Regions from separate parts of the Hoeflea algicola genome, predicted to be linked through region 2. Evidence: predicted binding sites of a transcription regulator. Region 2 holds the regulator's gene; the other holds the start of a gene.

Evidence for each region. Region 2 encodes HrcA, which represses chaperone genes, less so after heat shock. Its sites were predicted from a motif close to GTTAGCACTCNCNNNNNGNGAGTGCTAAC; they were not measured.
Region 1: the regulator HrcA is predicted to act here: its motif matches at 961-989, upstream of groES (co-chaperone GroES).

What each region holds. Positions count from the first base shown of each region.
Region 1 covers NZ_JAOVZR010000001.1:4,486,994-4,494,219, reverse strand. Annotated here, with positions in the region: gene OEG84_RS21790 (TIGR01459 family HAD-type hydrolase) at 1-811, opposite strand, end outside; gene groES (co-chaperone GroES) at 1,057-1,353, shown strand; gene groL (chaperonin GroEL) at 1,423-3,066, shown strand; gene OEG84_RS21775 (hypothetical protein) at 3,607-4,026, shown strand; gene OEG84_RS21770 (DoxX family protein) at 4,200-4,586, shown strand; gene OEG84_RS21765 (hypothetical protein) at 4,688-4,987, opposite strand; gene hisG (ATP phosphoribosyltransferase) at 5,277-5,975, opposite strand; gene OEG84_RS21755 (ATP phosphoribosyltransferase regulatory subunit) at 5,972-7,093, opposite strand; partial or broken gene hisS (histidine--tRNA ligase) at 7,128-7,226, opposite strand, start outside.
Region 2 covers NZ_JAOVZR010000001.1:3,687,467-3,694,692, forward strand. Annotated here, with positions in the region: gene rdgB (RdgB/HAM1 family non-canonical purine NTP pyrophosphatase) at 1-577, opposite strand, end outside; gene rph (ribonuclease PH) at 594-1,310, opposite strand; gene hrcA (heat-inducible transcriptional repressor HrcA) at 1,517-2,599, shown strand; gene grpE (nucleotide exchange factor GrpE) at 2,726-3,361, shown strand; gene OEG84_RS17975 (trimeric intracellular cation channel family protein) at 3,398-4,033, shown strand; gene OEG84_RS17980 (adenosine kinase) at 4,178-5,170, opposite strand; partial or broken gene mutS (DNA mismatch repair protein MutS) at 5,259-7,226, opposite strand, start outside.

The DNA.
Region 1 (7,226 bases), 800 kb from region 2:
CTTCAGCATTGAGGAAATCCTGCAACCGGGTTTCGTTGGTAACGCGGCCATCGAGATATTCGCGGGCATGAACGCCACGGGCGATGAAGATCGCATCGATGCCGTTGTCGAGCGCACCGCGGATATCGGTGGCAACGCCGTCACCGATCGCCAGAGTCCGCCGCTTGTCGGCGGTGCCGCGCAGGGCTTCGGCCCGAGCCATCGCCTCGCGGTAAATCGGCGCGTGTGGCTTGCCGGCGATGCGAGTTTCGCCGCCGATTTCGGTATAGATGTCTGCCAGTGCGCCAGCGCAGGGCACAAGCCGGTCGCCGCGCTCGACCACGCGGTCGGGATTGGCGCAGATCAGCGGCAGGCCACGTGCCTTGAAATCCGTCAGCAGGGCGCGGTAGTCCTCGGCGCTCTCGGTCTCGTCATCGAGCAGGCCAGTGCACAAGACCGCATCGGCCGCATCCGGCTCGACCAGCGTGACGTCCAACCCTTCAACCAGGGAAATATCACGTTCAGGCCCGAGGAAATAAATTCCGCCCTGCGCGTCTGATACCAATTGCCGTGTGACGTCGCCCGAGGTGACGATGTCATCCCAGCAGGCAGGGTCGACGCCGATGGTGTCGAACTGGCGGATCACACCGGCCGCTGGCCGTGGCGAATTGGTAATCAGAATCACGGTCTGGCCACGCTCGCGCGCCGCTTTCAGGGCCTCTACCGACAGCGGGTAGGGGTTGACGCCATTGTGGATAACGCCCCATACGTCGCACAACAAGATGTCGGCGCGGTCAGTCAATTGATCGAGATCGGTGATCTTGCGTGGCATGGGCAGCGGTTCCTTTCGGGCATTGGATGTCGCCCAGCTTGCAGGCGAATACAAGACCCCGCCGGAATTTTAGCATTTGCACGGCCGAACGCAGCCTGATTGCACGCCCAACTCTTGACTCTTCCAAACCGCAGACTTATCTCGGCTTCGCTAGCACTCTCCATGAGTGAGTGCTAGCACGTAACTCGATGAGGCCCAATACGGGGTCTCAGCCGCTTCTGTCATTCGATCAAGGAATATAGACAATGGCAAAAACCACGTTCCGTCCGCTCCACGACCGCGTTGTCGTTCGTCGTGTTGAGTCCGAAGAAAAAACCAAAGGCGGGATCATCATTCCGGATACCGCCAAGGAAAAGCCGCAGGAAGGCGAAATCCTCGCCGTTGGTTCCGGCAACCGTGACGATTCCGGCAAGCTCGTGCCGCTCGACGTCAAGGCCGGCGACCGCGTGCTGTTCGGCAAATGGTCCGGCACCGAAATCAAGCTTGATGGCGAAGACCTTCTGATCATGAAGGAAAGCGACGTCATGGGTATCCTCGGCTAAGCCGAACGACCACCCACACAGATCCTATCTGCCTCAACACGATGGGCCCAGGCCCGGGAGTTAAGTTAAATGGCTGCTAAAGAAGTAAAATTCGGTCGTAACGCACGCGAGAAAATGCTCCGTGGCGTCGACATCCTCGCCGATGCGGTGAAGGTAACCTTGGGCCCCAAGGGCCGCAACGTCATCATCGACAAGTCCTTTGGCGCTCCGCGCATCACCAAGGACGGCGTGACCGTTGCCAAGGAAATCGAACTCGAAGACAAGTTCGAAAACATGGGCGCACAGATGGTGCGTGAAGTGGCGTCGAAGACCAACGACATCGCCGGCGACGGCACCACCACTGCAACCGTGCTCGCCCAGTCAATCGTCCGCGAAGGCGGCAAGGCTGTTGCTGCCGGCATGAACCCGATGGACCTCAAGCGCGGCATCGACATGGCCGTGACTGAAGTCATCGCGGACCTGCAGCGCAAGGCCACCAAGATCAAGACCTCGGCTGAAGTCGAACAGGTCGGCACGATCTCGGCCAATGGCGAAAGCCAGATCGGCAAGGACATTGCCGAAGCCATGCAGAAGGTCGGCAACGAAGGTGTCATCACCGTCGAAGAAGCCAAGACCGCTGAAAGCGAACTTGAAGTCGTTGAAGGCATGCAGTTTGACCGCGGCTACCTGTCGCCTTACTTCGTGACCAACCCAGACAAGATGTTGGCCGAACTCGAAGACGTCTACATCCTTCTTCATGAGAAGAAGCTGTCGAACCTTCAGGCCATGCTGCCTGTGCTCGAAGCTGTGGTGCAGACCTCCAAGCCGCTGCTCATCATCTCGGAAGATGTTGAAGGCGAAGCTCTTGCTACGCTCGTGGTCAACAAGCTGCGTGGCGGCCTGAAGATTGCTGCCGTCAAGGCTCCTGGCTTCGGCGATCGCCGCAAGGCAATGCTCGAAGACATCGCCATCCTGACCGGCGGTCAGGTGATATCCGAAGACATCGGCATCAAGCTCGAAAACGTGACGCTTGAAATGCTGGGTCGCGCCAAGAAGGTGTCGATCACCAAGGAAACCACCACCATCGTTGATGGCGCTGGCAAGAAGAATGAAATCGAAGGCCGGATCACACAGATCAAGGCTCAGATCGAAGAAACTTCTTCGGACTACGATCGTGAAAAGCTGCAGGAACGTCTGGCCAAGCTTGCTGGTGGCGTTGCCATCATCCGCGTCGGCGGTGCAACTGAAACGGAAGTCAAGGAACGCAAGGATCGCGTCGACGACGCGCTCAACGCTACCCGCGCTGCCGTTCAGGAAGGCATCGTTGCCGGCGGCGGCACTGCGCTGCTGCGTTCTTCCGTGAAGATCACCTCCAAGGGTGCTAATCAGGATCAGGAAGCCGGCATCAACATCGTTCGCCGTGCCCTGCAGTCGCTGGTTCGCCAGATTGCTGAAAACGCAGGCGACGAAGCTTCGATCGTGGTTGGCAAGATCCTTGAAAAGGACGAAGAAAACTGGGGTTACAATGCCCAGACGTCCGAATATGGCGACATGATTGCCATGGGCATCGTCGACCCGGTCAAGGTTGTTCGTACGGCTCTGCAGAACGCAGCTTCGGTTGCTTCGCTGCTGATCACCACCGAAGCCATGATTGCCGAAATTCCGAAGAAGGAATCGGCTGGCGGCGGCATGCCGGACATGGGCGGCATGGGCGGCATGGGCGGCATGATGTAACAGGGCGCCTGCCCCGTTACAGCTTACTGTCTAGCTTATGTACGTGTTCCACATCGCTTCAGGCCGCCAGCCGGCCTGAAGCGAAAGCACCGAAGCCGGACTCCTCACAGGACCCTGCGGCCAATGTGCAGGCACAAAATCAGGGGTGGTTTTCGAACCACCCCTTTTTGCTATCTGCGCACGAGCCGCGCGGCGCTCAAAGCAACAGCCGCAGTGCCTACGTAGGTCGGACTTGTATGTTGCGACGCAAAAATGCGATATCTGGATATGCAAATTTAGCGATGGGTTAACCAATAAATGAAAAACAGAGGATAGGATGGATCAGACGACGCAGCACCTCTCATCAACAGGATGCGTAGCCTGCGGCGACTGACTTCGAAAAGATTGGAACGCCGATCCACGGAGCAATCCGGATCTGACTGCACAGGTCGGGTCGGCAAGATCCAACATCAATTCATACCTGAGCACGCATGATGCGTCGTCAGGGATCACAGCACACAACGCAGATGCTCCATTTCACCAGGCCCGCCGGGGTGTTTCTTGTTCAAGATAACGAAAGCAGATGGCACAACGAGTTTTGGTGCGACGCCGCAGGGCTTTGTCGCACCGGATCAGGAACTCGTCTCCCATTTTTGCCGAACCGAAAGCTGGACGGCCAATCTCGCCACCGGCGCGTTTCGACTCGGGCCTGCTGCGCGGCATTACCATGGCCTCGCCGACACAGGTGATCTGGGACTTCTCAACCTGGTGCGATGCTATGATTCTGGCTCCCGGCAACATGTGCTGGGATTGTTCGAGATGGCGGCCATGCAGGCCTCATCTTTCTGCTTTTCCACAACCATCATTCATGATGGTGGTCACCTGCCGATGATGTGCATCGGCGAATCCTCGAATTTCAACGGGAATGGCGGCGGCTCCATCAATGGCCTGTTCATGTTTGCCCATTTCGTCGTCGCTTAATCTTCGGAATATTCAGCAGCACAGCAGCATGGTTATAGCCCTGATTGTTCGGGGGTAATCCGTGCATCGTGCAAATGCGCGTAATTGTGAACAATATGTCTCCACGTGTTCAGCTATCTTGTCCGCGACCAAGACTGTATGGCTCCGCAACATTCTTTCTACAGGAGACTTACATGTCGGTTAACGTTCAACTTCTGCTCGCTCGAGTCCTTTTGAGCATCATGTTCATCCTTTCCGGATGGGGCAAATTCGGTTCGGTGGAAGGCACTACCGGCTATATCGCCAGCCTCGGCCTGCCGCTCCCGGCCCTCGCCGCATGGCTGACCATCGCGCTCGAAATCTTTGGCGGACTTGCCATTCTGATCGGCTTCATGACCCGTCCGGCCGCCTGGGCGCTGGCCGCGTTCTGTGTCGCAACCGCATTCCTCGCCCATTACCAGCCGGCAGACCAGATGCAGATGATCAGCTTCATGAAAAACATCGCCATTGCCGGCGGTTTCCTGGCGCTGGCTGCGGCCGGTCCCGGCGCATGGTCGGTCGACGCACGCCGCACGGCGTAAGCAGCAAACGCCCTTATCGCCAGACTGAAAACACCCTTGACCCGGCGTTGATATGCGCCGGGTCTTTTTGCATGCATGGCAGCGTCGCTATGGGAGGCCGGTCAAGCCGGATCCGCAGAGCCACCATTGCCGACGAATTTGCGGATGGCAAACATACCCGCAGCGGCAAAGCCGATGATGACAACAATTTCCAGACTGCGAGAGGAGAAGTAGTCCTCGCCGCCAACAAGCATCATCAGCACGCCGAACATGAGTCCTGCGGCCACCAGCACCGCCAATAGAGCTGGCGTCAACTCCCCGCGCAACAACGGCGAATTAGGCGAGACAGCTGCCAGCCGCGCCAGGATAGCCAGAACGAGCATGGACACCATAAGCACCACAAAACCGATCGAAAACTCCATGGGACACCCCCAATCCAAAATCATCCCGAAGCCTGGGAACGAGGCTGAACCGGTCGTGATGAGGCTTTCTGGTGGGCGGAGCCAATCGCATGAACAAGGCGAATGCCGTTCGGATGCGAGGGACGCGTTCAGGCCGGATCTGTTCCGGATCAAGTCAATTTTGCCGCATTCTCTGAAAAATGCAAGCGGACCGCCAAGCGTCAGAATGCCGCTTGGCACTGCTCCCGACGTCTGCAATTTTCCCAGTGTGTTTCGAAAAATGCTGTTCCGAACACCCCTTTAACGCATTTCAGCCCGCAACAGCGCGGACCGCGGCAAGCAGGGCGGCCATGCGCGGGTCGCCATCATGTTCGGGCTTGCGGGCGCGCACCAGACAGGCTTCCGATTTCAGGATCACGCCATCCGACAGGATCCGCAAATGATTGGCAGTAAGCGTCGACCCGGTGGAGGTGATGTCGACGATGATGTCGGCGGCGCCCGAGGCCGGAGCCCCCTCGGTGGCGCCCAGGCTCTCGACAATCCGATAGAGCTGAATGCCGTGCCGGGTGGAGAAGAAATTCTGGGTCAGCCGCCAGTATTTGGTAGCAATCGTCAGCCGGCGGCCGTGGCGGGCGCGAAAATCGGCGGCCACATCACCAAGGTCGGCCATGCTGTCGACATCCTTCCAGATGTCGGGCACGGCAACCACCACGTCGGCATGACCGAAGCCGAGCCGGGCGCAGATCTCGACACGCTCATCCGCGCGGACAAGACTTTCGCGTACCAGGTCCTCACCGGTGACGCCCAGATCGACAGCGCCGGCGCCCAGTTCCCGGGCGATCTCGGAGGCCGAGAGGAACGCCACCTCGACATCGTCGATGCCTTCGACGCGACCGCGATAACTGCGGTCATTGCCGATCGCCGAGACAGCCAGCCCGGCGCGGGCAAAAACGGCAATGGCACCGTCCTTCATGCGGCCCTTGGACGGCAGTGCAATGGTAAGTGTCATGCGCCTGCCCTCACTTTTTCAATCCGGTCGAGCCAGAGCGAGAAGCCAACCGCGGGGATCGGTTCGCGCGCACCCAGCAGGGCCATCAACCGGTCATAGCGACCGCCACCGGCCAGCACCGGAGCTCGGTCACCGGCTGCAATCTCGAATACCAGGCCGGTATAGTAATCCAGCGGCCGACCGAAGGTTGCGCGCCAGCGAATTGCGCCAAGATCCTCGCCGCGCTCCGACAACGCCTCAAGCCGGGCGACGAAATTGCGGTGTGCAGCGGAGATGTCGAGACCGGCATCACGGGCAAACGCCGACAGCGTGTCGGCGGCACGGTCGCAGGGCACATCAAGGGCCAGGAAGGTTTTGAGCGCGTTGAGCGAGGCTTCCGACAGGCGGGTGGCGTCGAGCGCCTGCTTGTCGATCAGCCGGGCGGCAATTTCGGCGGGCGAGCGGCTGGCATTGGTCGAATAGCCGGTCGCCTGCATCACCTCTTCGATATGGGCCTGAAGGCCGGCTGCGTCGCCGCGGGCAAGAAAGCTCGCCACCGAGGCATCGGGATCAGCAGCGCTGTCAGGGTTGGCCAGCCGGGCGATCATTGCATCGAGCGCCTGCTCGTTGCCAAAGGTATGGACCAGCCGCTTCTGCCAGCCTGCAGGCAGGCCCAGGCCGGCGACCACGGCTTCGAACACCGACTGGTCGCCGAGCGTGATGGTGAGATTTTGGTTCGTGGCAAAGCGGACGACCAGCGCGCGGGCTTCGGATATGGCGCGAGCATCGGCGCGCGCCTCGTCGGGTTCGCCAAGATCCTCGACGCCGGCCTGAAAGAACTCGTTTTCGCCATCACGACGTTGGCGGAACACCTTGCCGAAATAGGAGTAGCGGCGCGGCGTGGCGACATTTTCGGCAATATGGGCGCGGCACACCGGAATGGTGAATTCCGGCCGGAGGCAGAGGCTTTCGCCGGTTTCGCTTTCGGTGAGAAAGATACGGCGGCGCAGATCCTCGCCGGCCATATCCAAAAACGGCTCGGCCGGCTGGATCACCGGAATATCGACGCGCGGCGCCTCAAGCGCGTCGAGCGCGGCGCCGAGATCATCGGCGATGGCGGGAAATCCGGCTTCGAGCATGTATTCAGCCTTTTTCCGTGGCGGAGTCGGCAGCCTGTGCTGCGAGGATCTTGCGGACCGTGGCAAGCAATTCGCCCTCATCGACCAGATGTTCGCCGGCCTTGGCTTCGCGCCATTCGGCATTGTCGGTGAT
Region 2 (7,226 bases):
GGCCGGGTTTCCAGCCGTGCTTTTCCTCGGCGGTCATTTCGCCAAAGGTGCGCTCATGACCATCAGGCCTGAACACCGGGTCATAGCCAAAGCCGGAGTTTCCACGCGGTGGCCAGACCAGCACGCCAGGCGCCTCGCCGCGGTAGAAGCTGACCTCGCCCTCGGGCGTGGCCAGACACAGCACGCTGACAAAGCGGCCAGTGCGCTCGGCATCGGTGGTTATCCCGCGAGCCTGCAGCGCATCTTCCACTTTCTGCATGGCCGCAGCAAAATCGCGTGTGCCATCAGCCATGGTCGCCCAGTCGGCGGTATAGACGCCGGGCGCGCCGTCGAGCGCATCGACCACCAGGCCGGAATCATCCGACAGCGCCATCTTGCCCGATGCCCGGGCCGAGGCCAGCGCCTTGGTGGCGGCGTTGGCCTCGAAGGTATCACCGGTCTCCTCGGGTTCGGAAAGGCCAAGCTCTGCTGCCGATGTGACCGAGACGCCGAGTGGGCCGAACAGATCGCGGATCTCTGCGATCTTGCCGGCATTGCGGCTGGCGACCAGAATCTCGCTCAGCGGTGCGTGTGCCATTCTCTATTCCCCAGTGTCAGGCGACAGTAGACTTCTGCAACGCCACCAGATCGGCGATGCCGGTCTTGGCCAGCGCCATCAGTTGATGCAACTGCTCTTCCGAAAACGGCTCGCCCTCGGCGGTGCCCTGAATCTCGACGATGCCGCCGGACCCGGTCATGACGAAATTGGCGTCGGTCTCGGCTGACGAATCCTCCAGATAATCCAGATCCATCACCGACTGGGCGGCGAAGATGCCGCAGGAAATGGCGGCGACGTGGTCCTTGAGCGCCCGGTCGACCTTGGCCATGGAGCGCTCTTCCATCCACTTCAGGCAATCATGCAGCGCGATCCAGGCGCCGGTGATGGCCGCCGTGCGGGTGCCGCCATCGGCCTGGATGACATCGCAATCCACCGTGATCTGACGCTCGCCGAGCGCTTCCAGATCGACCACGGCGCGCAACGAGCGTCCGATCAGCCGCTGGATTTCCAGCGTCCGTCCGCCCTGTTTGCCGGAGCTTGCTTCGCGGCGCATGCGATCGCCGGTGGAGCGCGGCAGCATGCCGTATTCGGCCGTCACCCAGCCCTTGCCACCGTTGCGCAGCCATGGCGGAACCCGCTCTTCGAGGCTCGCGGTGCACAGCACATGGGTATCGCCGAACTTGACCAGGCAGGAGCCCTCGGCATGTTTTGATACGCCGCGTTCAAAGCTGACCGCCCGCATCTGATCTGTTTTCCGGCCCGATGGACGCATGATGTGTCTCCTGAATTTGATTTTTCCGGGTTCTATCGGTGCCGACGCCATTATGCAAAGCAAAACAGCGCCCACGCCGGTAGCCGCCGAGCCCGGTAATTCGTACACTGCCGGGCATGCGTGGCATGCCCCTTCCGTGTTTGCCCGCATGTCCCTATATTCAGAGATGGACGAGCGGCATCGACGACCCCTCAAGGACACAGCGTATGACCATGATCAGCACATCTACATCGGCCGAACTCGCCGGAACGCTCGACGAACGGTCCCGGGAGATTTTCCGCGCGCTGGTGGAAAGCTACATGGATTCAGGCGATCCGCTCGGGTCGCGCAGCCTATCGCGAATGTTGCCGATGTCGCTGTCGCCGGCATCGATCCGCAATGTGATGAGCGACCTTGAAGAACTCGGCCTGATTTACGCGCCGCATGTCAGCGCCGGACGGCTGCCGACTCAGAAAGGCCTGCGGTTCTTTGTCGACGCCTTCATGCAGGTGGGCAATCTGCAACCGGAAATGCGCGAGAACATCGAGCGCCAGGTCCGCCCCGAGGATCCCAGCCGGCCGGTCGAGACGCTGCTGACCGAAGCCAGCCAAATGCTCTCGGGCATGACCCGGGGCGCGGGCCTTGTGATCGCCGCCAAGCAGGACACGATGATCCGTCACATCGAATTCATACGGCTGGATCCGGTCCGGGCTCTGGTCGTGCTGGTGGGCGGCAACGACCAGGTCGAAAACCGGGTCATGCAATTGCCCGAGGGCGTGACCGCCGGGCAATTGACCGAAGCCGCCAATTTCCTCAATGCCCACCTTGCCGGCCGCACATTGTCGGAAGTGCGTAGCGAGCTCGAACGCATTTCCGAGGAAGTGCGCAATGAACTCGATGTGCTGTCACGCGATCTTGTCGAGCGCGGCCTCGCCGTCTGGGCAGGCACCGAGGACAAGGGCGCAGCGCGGCTGATCGTGCGCGGTCGTGGCAATCTGCTCGATGGCTTGACCGCCGGCGACGAACTTGACCGGCTGCGGATGCTGTTTGACGAGCTTGAGCGCAAGGAAAGCCTGGTTGAACTGATGACGCTGGCCGAACAGGGTCCGGGCGTGCGCATTTTCATCGGCTCAGAGAACAAGCTTTTCTCGCTGTCGGGATCGTCACTGATCGTTGCTCCCTGGCGCGATGCCGAGGACAAGGTGGTCGGCGCGGTCGGCATTATCGGCCCCACCCGGCTGAATTATGCCCGGATCGTGCCGATGGTCGATTACACCGCGCAACTGGTGTCCAGGCTGGTGCGCAACTAGATCCGGCCCAGCCGCGGCAGATGTCGCCTTCAAACCTGCGAACAATCCCGTCGGGCCTTGATTTTTACCGCCCGAACGTCGATATGCGGTGCAACTCCCTGAGAAAACAATCGTAACGAACAGGACATCCACATGATGAGCGATGAAAGCCAAGGCCGCGAACAGGACAAGCCGGAGGAGGCTACCGCACCGCAGTCAGCAAACCCCGCCGAGGCGTCTCAGTCCGCCGAGGCTGACTCCATTCAGGTACTTGTGGCCGAAATCGAGGATCTGAGGGACCAGCGTCTGCGCATGGCTGCCGAAATGGAAAACCTGCGTCGCCGCACCGCCCGCGAAGTCAGGGACGCCAAGGCCTATGCGATTTCCGGCTTCGCCCGCGACATGCTTCAGGTTTCCGATAACCTGCAACGCGCGCTGGCCGCCGTGCCGGAACAGCAGGACGGCGCTGTCGACAACGGGCTCAAGAGCCTGGTTGAAGGCGTGGAACTGACCGAACGCGCTATGCTTGCCTCGCTGGAGCGCCATGGCGTGCAGAAGCTTGATCCCAAAGGTCAGAAGTTCGATCCGAATTTCCACCAGGCGATGTTCGAGGTGCCCAACACGGAGGTGCCCAACAACACCGTCATCGAGGTGGTTCAGCCCGGCTACGTGATTGCTGATCGGATGCTCAGGCCTGCCATGGTCGGTGTCGCCAAGGGCGGCCCCCGGGAGATGGCTCCCGAACCCGGCGCGCCCAACCCGCAAGCCGAAAAAGACGCCTGATCAGGGCCCGGCCGAACGGCGGGGCAGGAGAGACCCATGACCCCGCTTGAAGGCCTTGATTATGCCGGTGTCGCGGTATTCGCCGCCACCGGCGCGCTTGCCGCGTCGCGCAAGCAGCTCGACATGATCGGTTTCGGTTTCCTGGCTGCCGTAACCGGCATTGGCGGCGGCACCTTCCGCGATCTCATTCTCGGCGAGACCCCGGTGTTCTGGGTGCAAAAGCCGGCCTACCTGGTCGTCTGCGTCGCCATGGCCGCGCTGGTCTATTTCACTGCCCACCTGGTTGAATCCCGCTATCGCCTCCTGCTCTGGCTTGATGCCATTGGCCTTGCCGCCTTCGCGGTGATGGGCGCGGCCAAGGGGTTGGCGTTGACCGGCTCGCCGATCACGGCGATTGTCACCGGCATGATGACGGCGACCTTCGGCGGTATCCTGCGAGATCTGCTTGCGGGCGAACCCTCGGTGCTGATGCGCCCGGAGATCTATGTCTCCGCGGCATTGACCGGTGCCGGCGTGTTTGTAGCAGCCAGCCTGTTTGGCGCGCCGCTGGTTGTAGCCTCGGCCATCGGCGTGGTTTCGGCCTTTGCCGTGCGCGGCGGCGCGATCCGCTTTGGGTGGGCCTTCTCACCCTACCGGCCGCGGCCTGGTCGCCCGCCCGAAGATGTGATGTAGAGAGACGCGACCTCACCTCAACCTATCGCGTCAGGCATCCGACTGGATGCACGAAGCACGCAGTAGTAATCAGCTTCAATCAATGCAGGCGCAGTCACGTCAAATTAAGGCGATTTGAACGTGACGCGCATGAGGCAACCTGGTTCAGATGAACCCGGCCTTGCTGGCTGCATCCTTGAGCGAGAGCTGCGGCCTTGGTCCGATCTGCTGGATCACCAGCCCGGCAGCGAGGCTGCCCAGCTTGCCACAGACGTCAAGCGGCTTTCCGGCCGCGTAACCATGCAGGAAGCCCGCTGCATAGAGATCGCCGGCGCCGGTGGTGTCGACCACCTCGTCGATTTCAATGGCGTCAATATCAACGCGCTTATCACCGCGAACAATGACCGAACCGTGCTCGGAGCGGGTGATGGCCGCGAGTTTGCAGTCCTTGCGCAGCTGCGACACCGCATGTTCGAAATTGTCGGTCTCATAAAGCGATTTGGCTTCTTCCGCATTGGCGAACACGATGTCGATGGTGCCCGAGCGCATCAGCTCGAGAAACTCTTCCCGGTAGCGGCCGACGCAGAACGGGTCTGATAGCGTCATCGACATTTCGCGGTTGTGCTTGTGGGCGATCCCGGCGGCGAGCCGGATCGCATCCTTGGCCCGCGGCGGGTCCCACAGATAGCCTTCGAAATAGGTGACTTTGGCTTCGGCGACGACATCGGCTTCAATGTCTTCCGGACCAAGTTCGACGCAGGCGCCGAGATAGGTGTTCATCGACCGCTCACCATCCGGCGTGACAAAGATCATCGACCGCGCGGTTGGTGGTGTGCCGTCGAGCGGTTTTGTATCGAAATGCACGCCCAGGGTACGGATGTCGTGGCTGAAGATCTTGCCGAGTTGATCGGCCGAGACCTTGCCGAAATAGGCCGAACGGCTACCGAAGCTGGCGAGACCGGCTGCGGTGTTGCCGGCGCTGCCGCCCGAGGCTTCGATCGCTGGTCCCATACGCGAATACAAGAGTTCGGCGCGCTCTGCGTCGATCAGGTTCATCGCGCCCTTGATAATTGTATTGTCGACAAGAAATTCTTCGTCGCAGCGGGCAATGATATCGACAATCGCATTGCCGATGCACAGGACATCAAAACGGCTCATAAAGGATTCCTTTTCCTCACTGCGACCGGGCGCGCAGTCGCGCCTGTTTTACTGATTTTTGCTGGAGAATAAACCCCGGCACAACCAGTCATTGCCCGGTTCGGTGGCTTTTTTCTTTTTGCCCAAGTCGTTTTTTCAACTCGTACAACGCCTCGTGGGCCTGGCGCGGCGTCATGTCGTCGGGGTCGAGTTCCGCCAGCAGGAGGTCCAGGTCCGACGGCCCGCTGGCGGATTTGACCGGTTCGCGGTTGACGGGAACGGCAAACAGCGGCAGGTCATCAACAAGCCGTGTTGCCGGGTTTTCCCGCTCGGTGGTTTCCAGAAGTGTGAGCACGTCGCGGGCACGGGCCACCACGGCGTCGGGAAGCCCCGCCAGCCGCGCCACCTGGATGCCATAGGAGCGATCAGCCGAACCGGGGCCAACTTCGTGCAGGAACACCACTTCGCCCTGCCATTCCTTGACTTTCATGGTGGCGTTGGAAAGCCGCGGAAGTTTTTCCGACAGCGCGGTCAACTCGTGGAAATGTGTGGCGAATAGGCCCCTACAGCGATTTTGAGCATGCAGGTGCTCGACTGCCGCCCAGGCAATCGACAACCCGTCAAAGGTCGCCGTGCCACGGCCGATCTCGTCAAGGATGACCAGCGAACGGGAAGTGGCCTGGTTGAGGATGGCGGCGGTTTCCACCATCTCGACCATGAAGGTCGAGCGTCCGCGAGCCAGGTCGTCGGAGGCGCCGACGCGCGAAAACAACCGATCGACAACGCCGATATGCGCCGCTCCGGCGGGCACGAAAGAGCCCATTTGCGCCATGATGGCGATCAGCGCGTTCTGTCGCAGAAAGGTCGACTTGCCGCCCATGTTGGGCCCGGTCAAGAGCCAGATCGCGCCGCCGTCATGGCTCTCGTCGGGAGGCGAAAGATCGCAATCATTGGCGACAAACGGTTGTGCGGCCTGTCGTCTGAGCGCCTGTTCGACCACCGGATGGCGGCCGGCGACGATCTCGAACGCCAGACTGTCGTCGATTTTTGGCCGGGCATAGCCCTGTTCCTGGGCCAGGTGCGCCAGTGCCGCCGTCACATCGATCACCGACAGCGCGTTGGCCGCAGCCTTGATGCTGTCGGCATTGGCAATCGCCATCCCCACCATATCATCGAAGGCGGCCAGTTCGATCGTTAAAGCCTCACCGGCGGCATTGGCGATCCGGGTCTCGATATCGGACAGTTCGGTGGTGGTAAAGCGCATGGCGTTGGCCATGGTCTGGCGATGGATGAACCGCGCCTTGGCCGCGTCACTCTCGGTCAGCGGCGCGGCGTTGAGCGCCGTCACTTCAATGAAATAGCCCAGCACGTTGTTGTGCTTGATTTTCAGTGATTTGACCCCGGTTTCCTCAGCATAGGAGAGCTGCAGTCCGGCAATCACCCGCCGCGACTGGTCGCGCAGAGCCCGGAGTTCGTCGAGCTCGGCTGAGAAGCCGGCGCGTACAAAACCGCCGTCGCGCTTCATCAGCGGCAATTCGTCATCGAGTGCCTGCGAAAGCCGTGCTGCAATCTCTTCGGGCAGGGCGGCAAGCGTGTCGACCGCCGCCCGCAACTGCGCCGGAGGGTTTTTGCATCAAACAGCGCGGCAATGTCGCGCGCCGCTGTCACCCCGGCTAGAATGGCGCCGAGATCGCGCGGCCCACCGCGGTTGAGCGCCAGCCGCGACAGTGCCCGTGGCATGTCCGCCACCGCCCTGAGCGCGACCCGTAGCGCTTCGGAAAGCTGGTGTTCGGCGATCAGATAGGACACCCCGTCGAGCCGGGCGTTGATCTCGGCAGGGTCGGTCAGCGGCGCCATCAGCCATTCGGCGAGCTTGCGACCGCCGCCGCCGGTCACGGTCCTGTCTATTGCCTTGATCAGGCTGCCCTGGCGCTCGCCCGAAAGCGTGCGCACCAGTTCCAGATTGGCCCGCGTCGCCGGGTCGATGAACAGCCGCGCGCCGTCGCGCTCGTGCTCGGGCCGGCCGAGCGACGGACGCTCGGAAATCTGGGTCTTTTCAACATAGGCGACCGCCGCC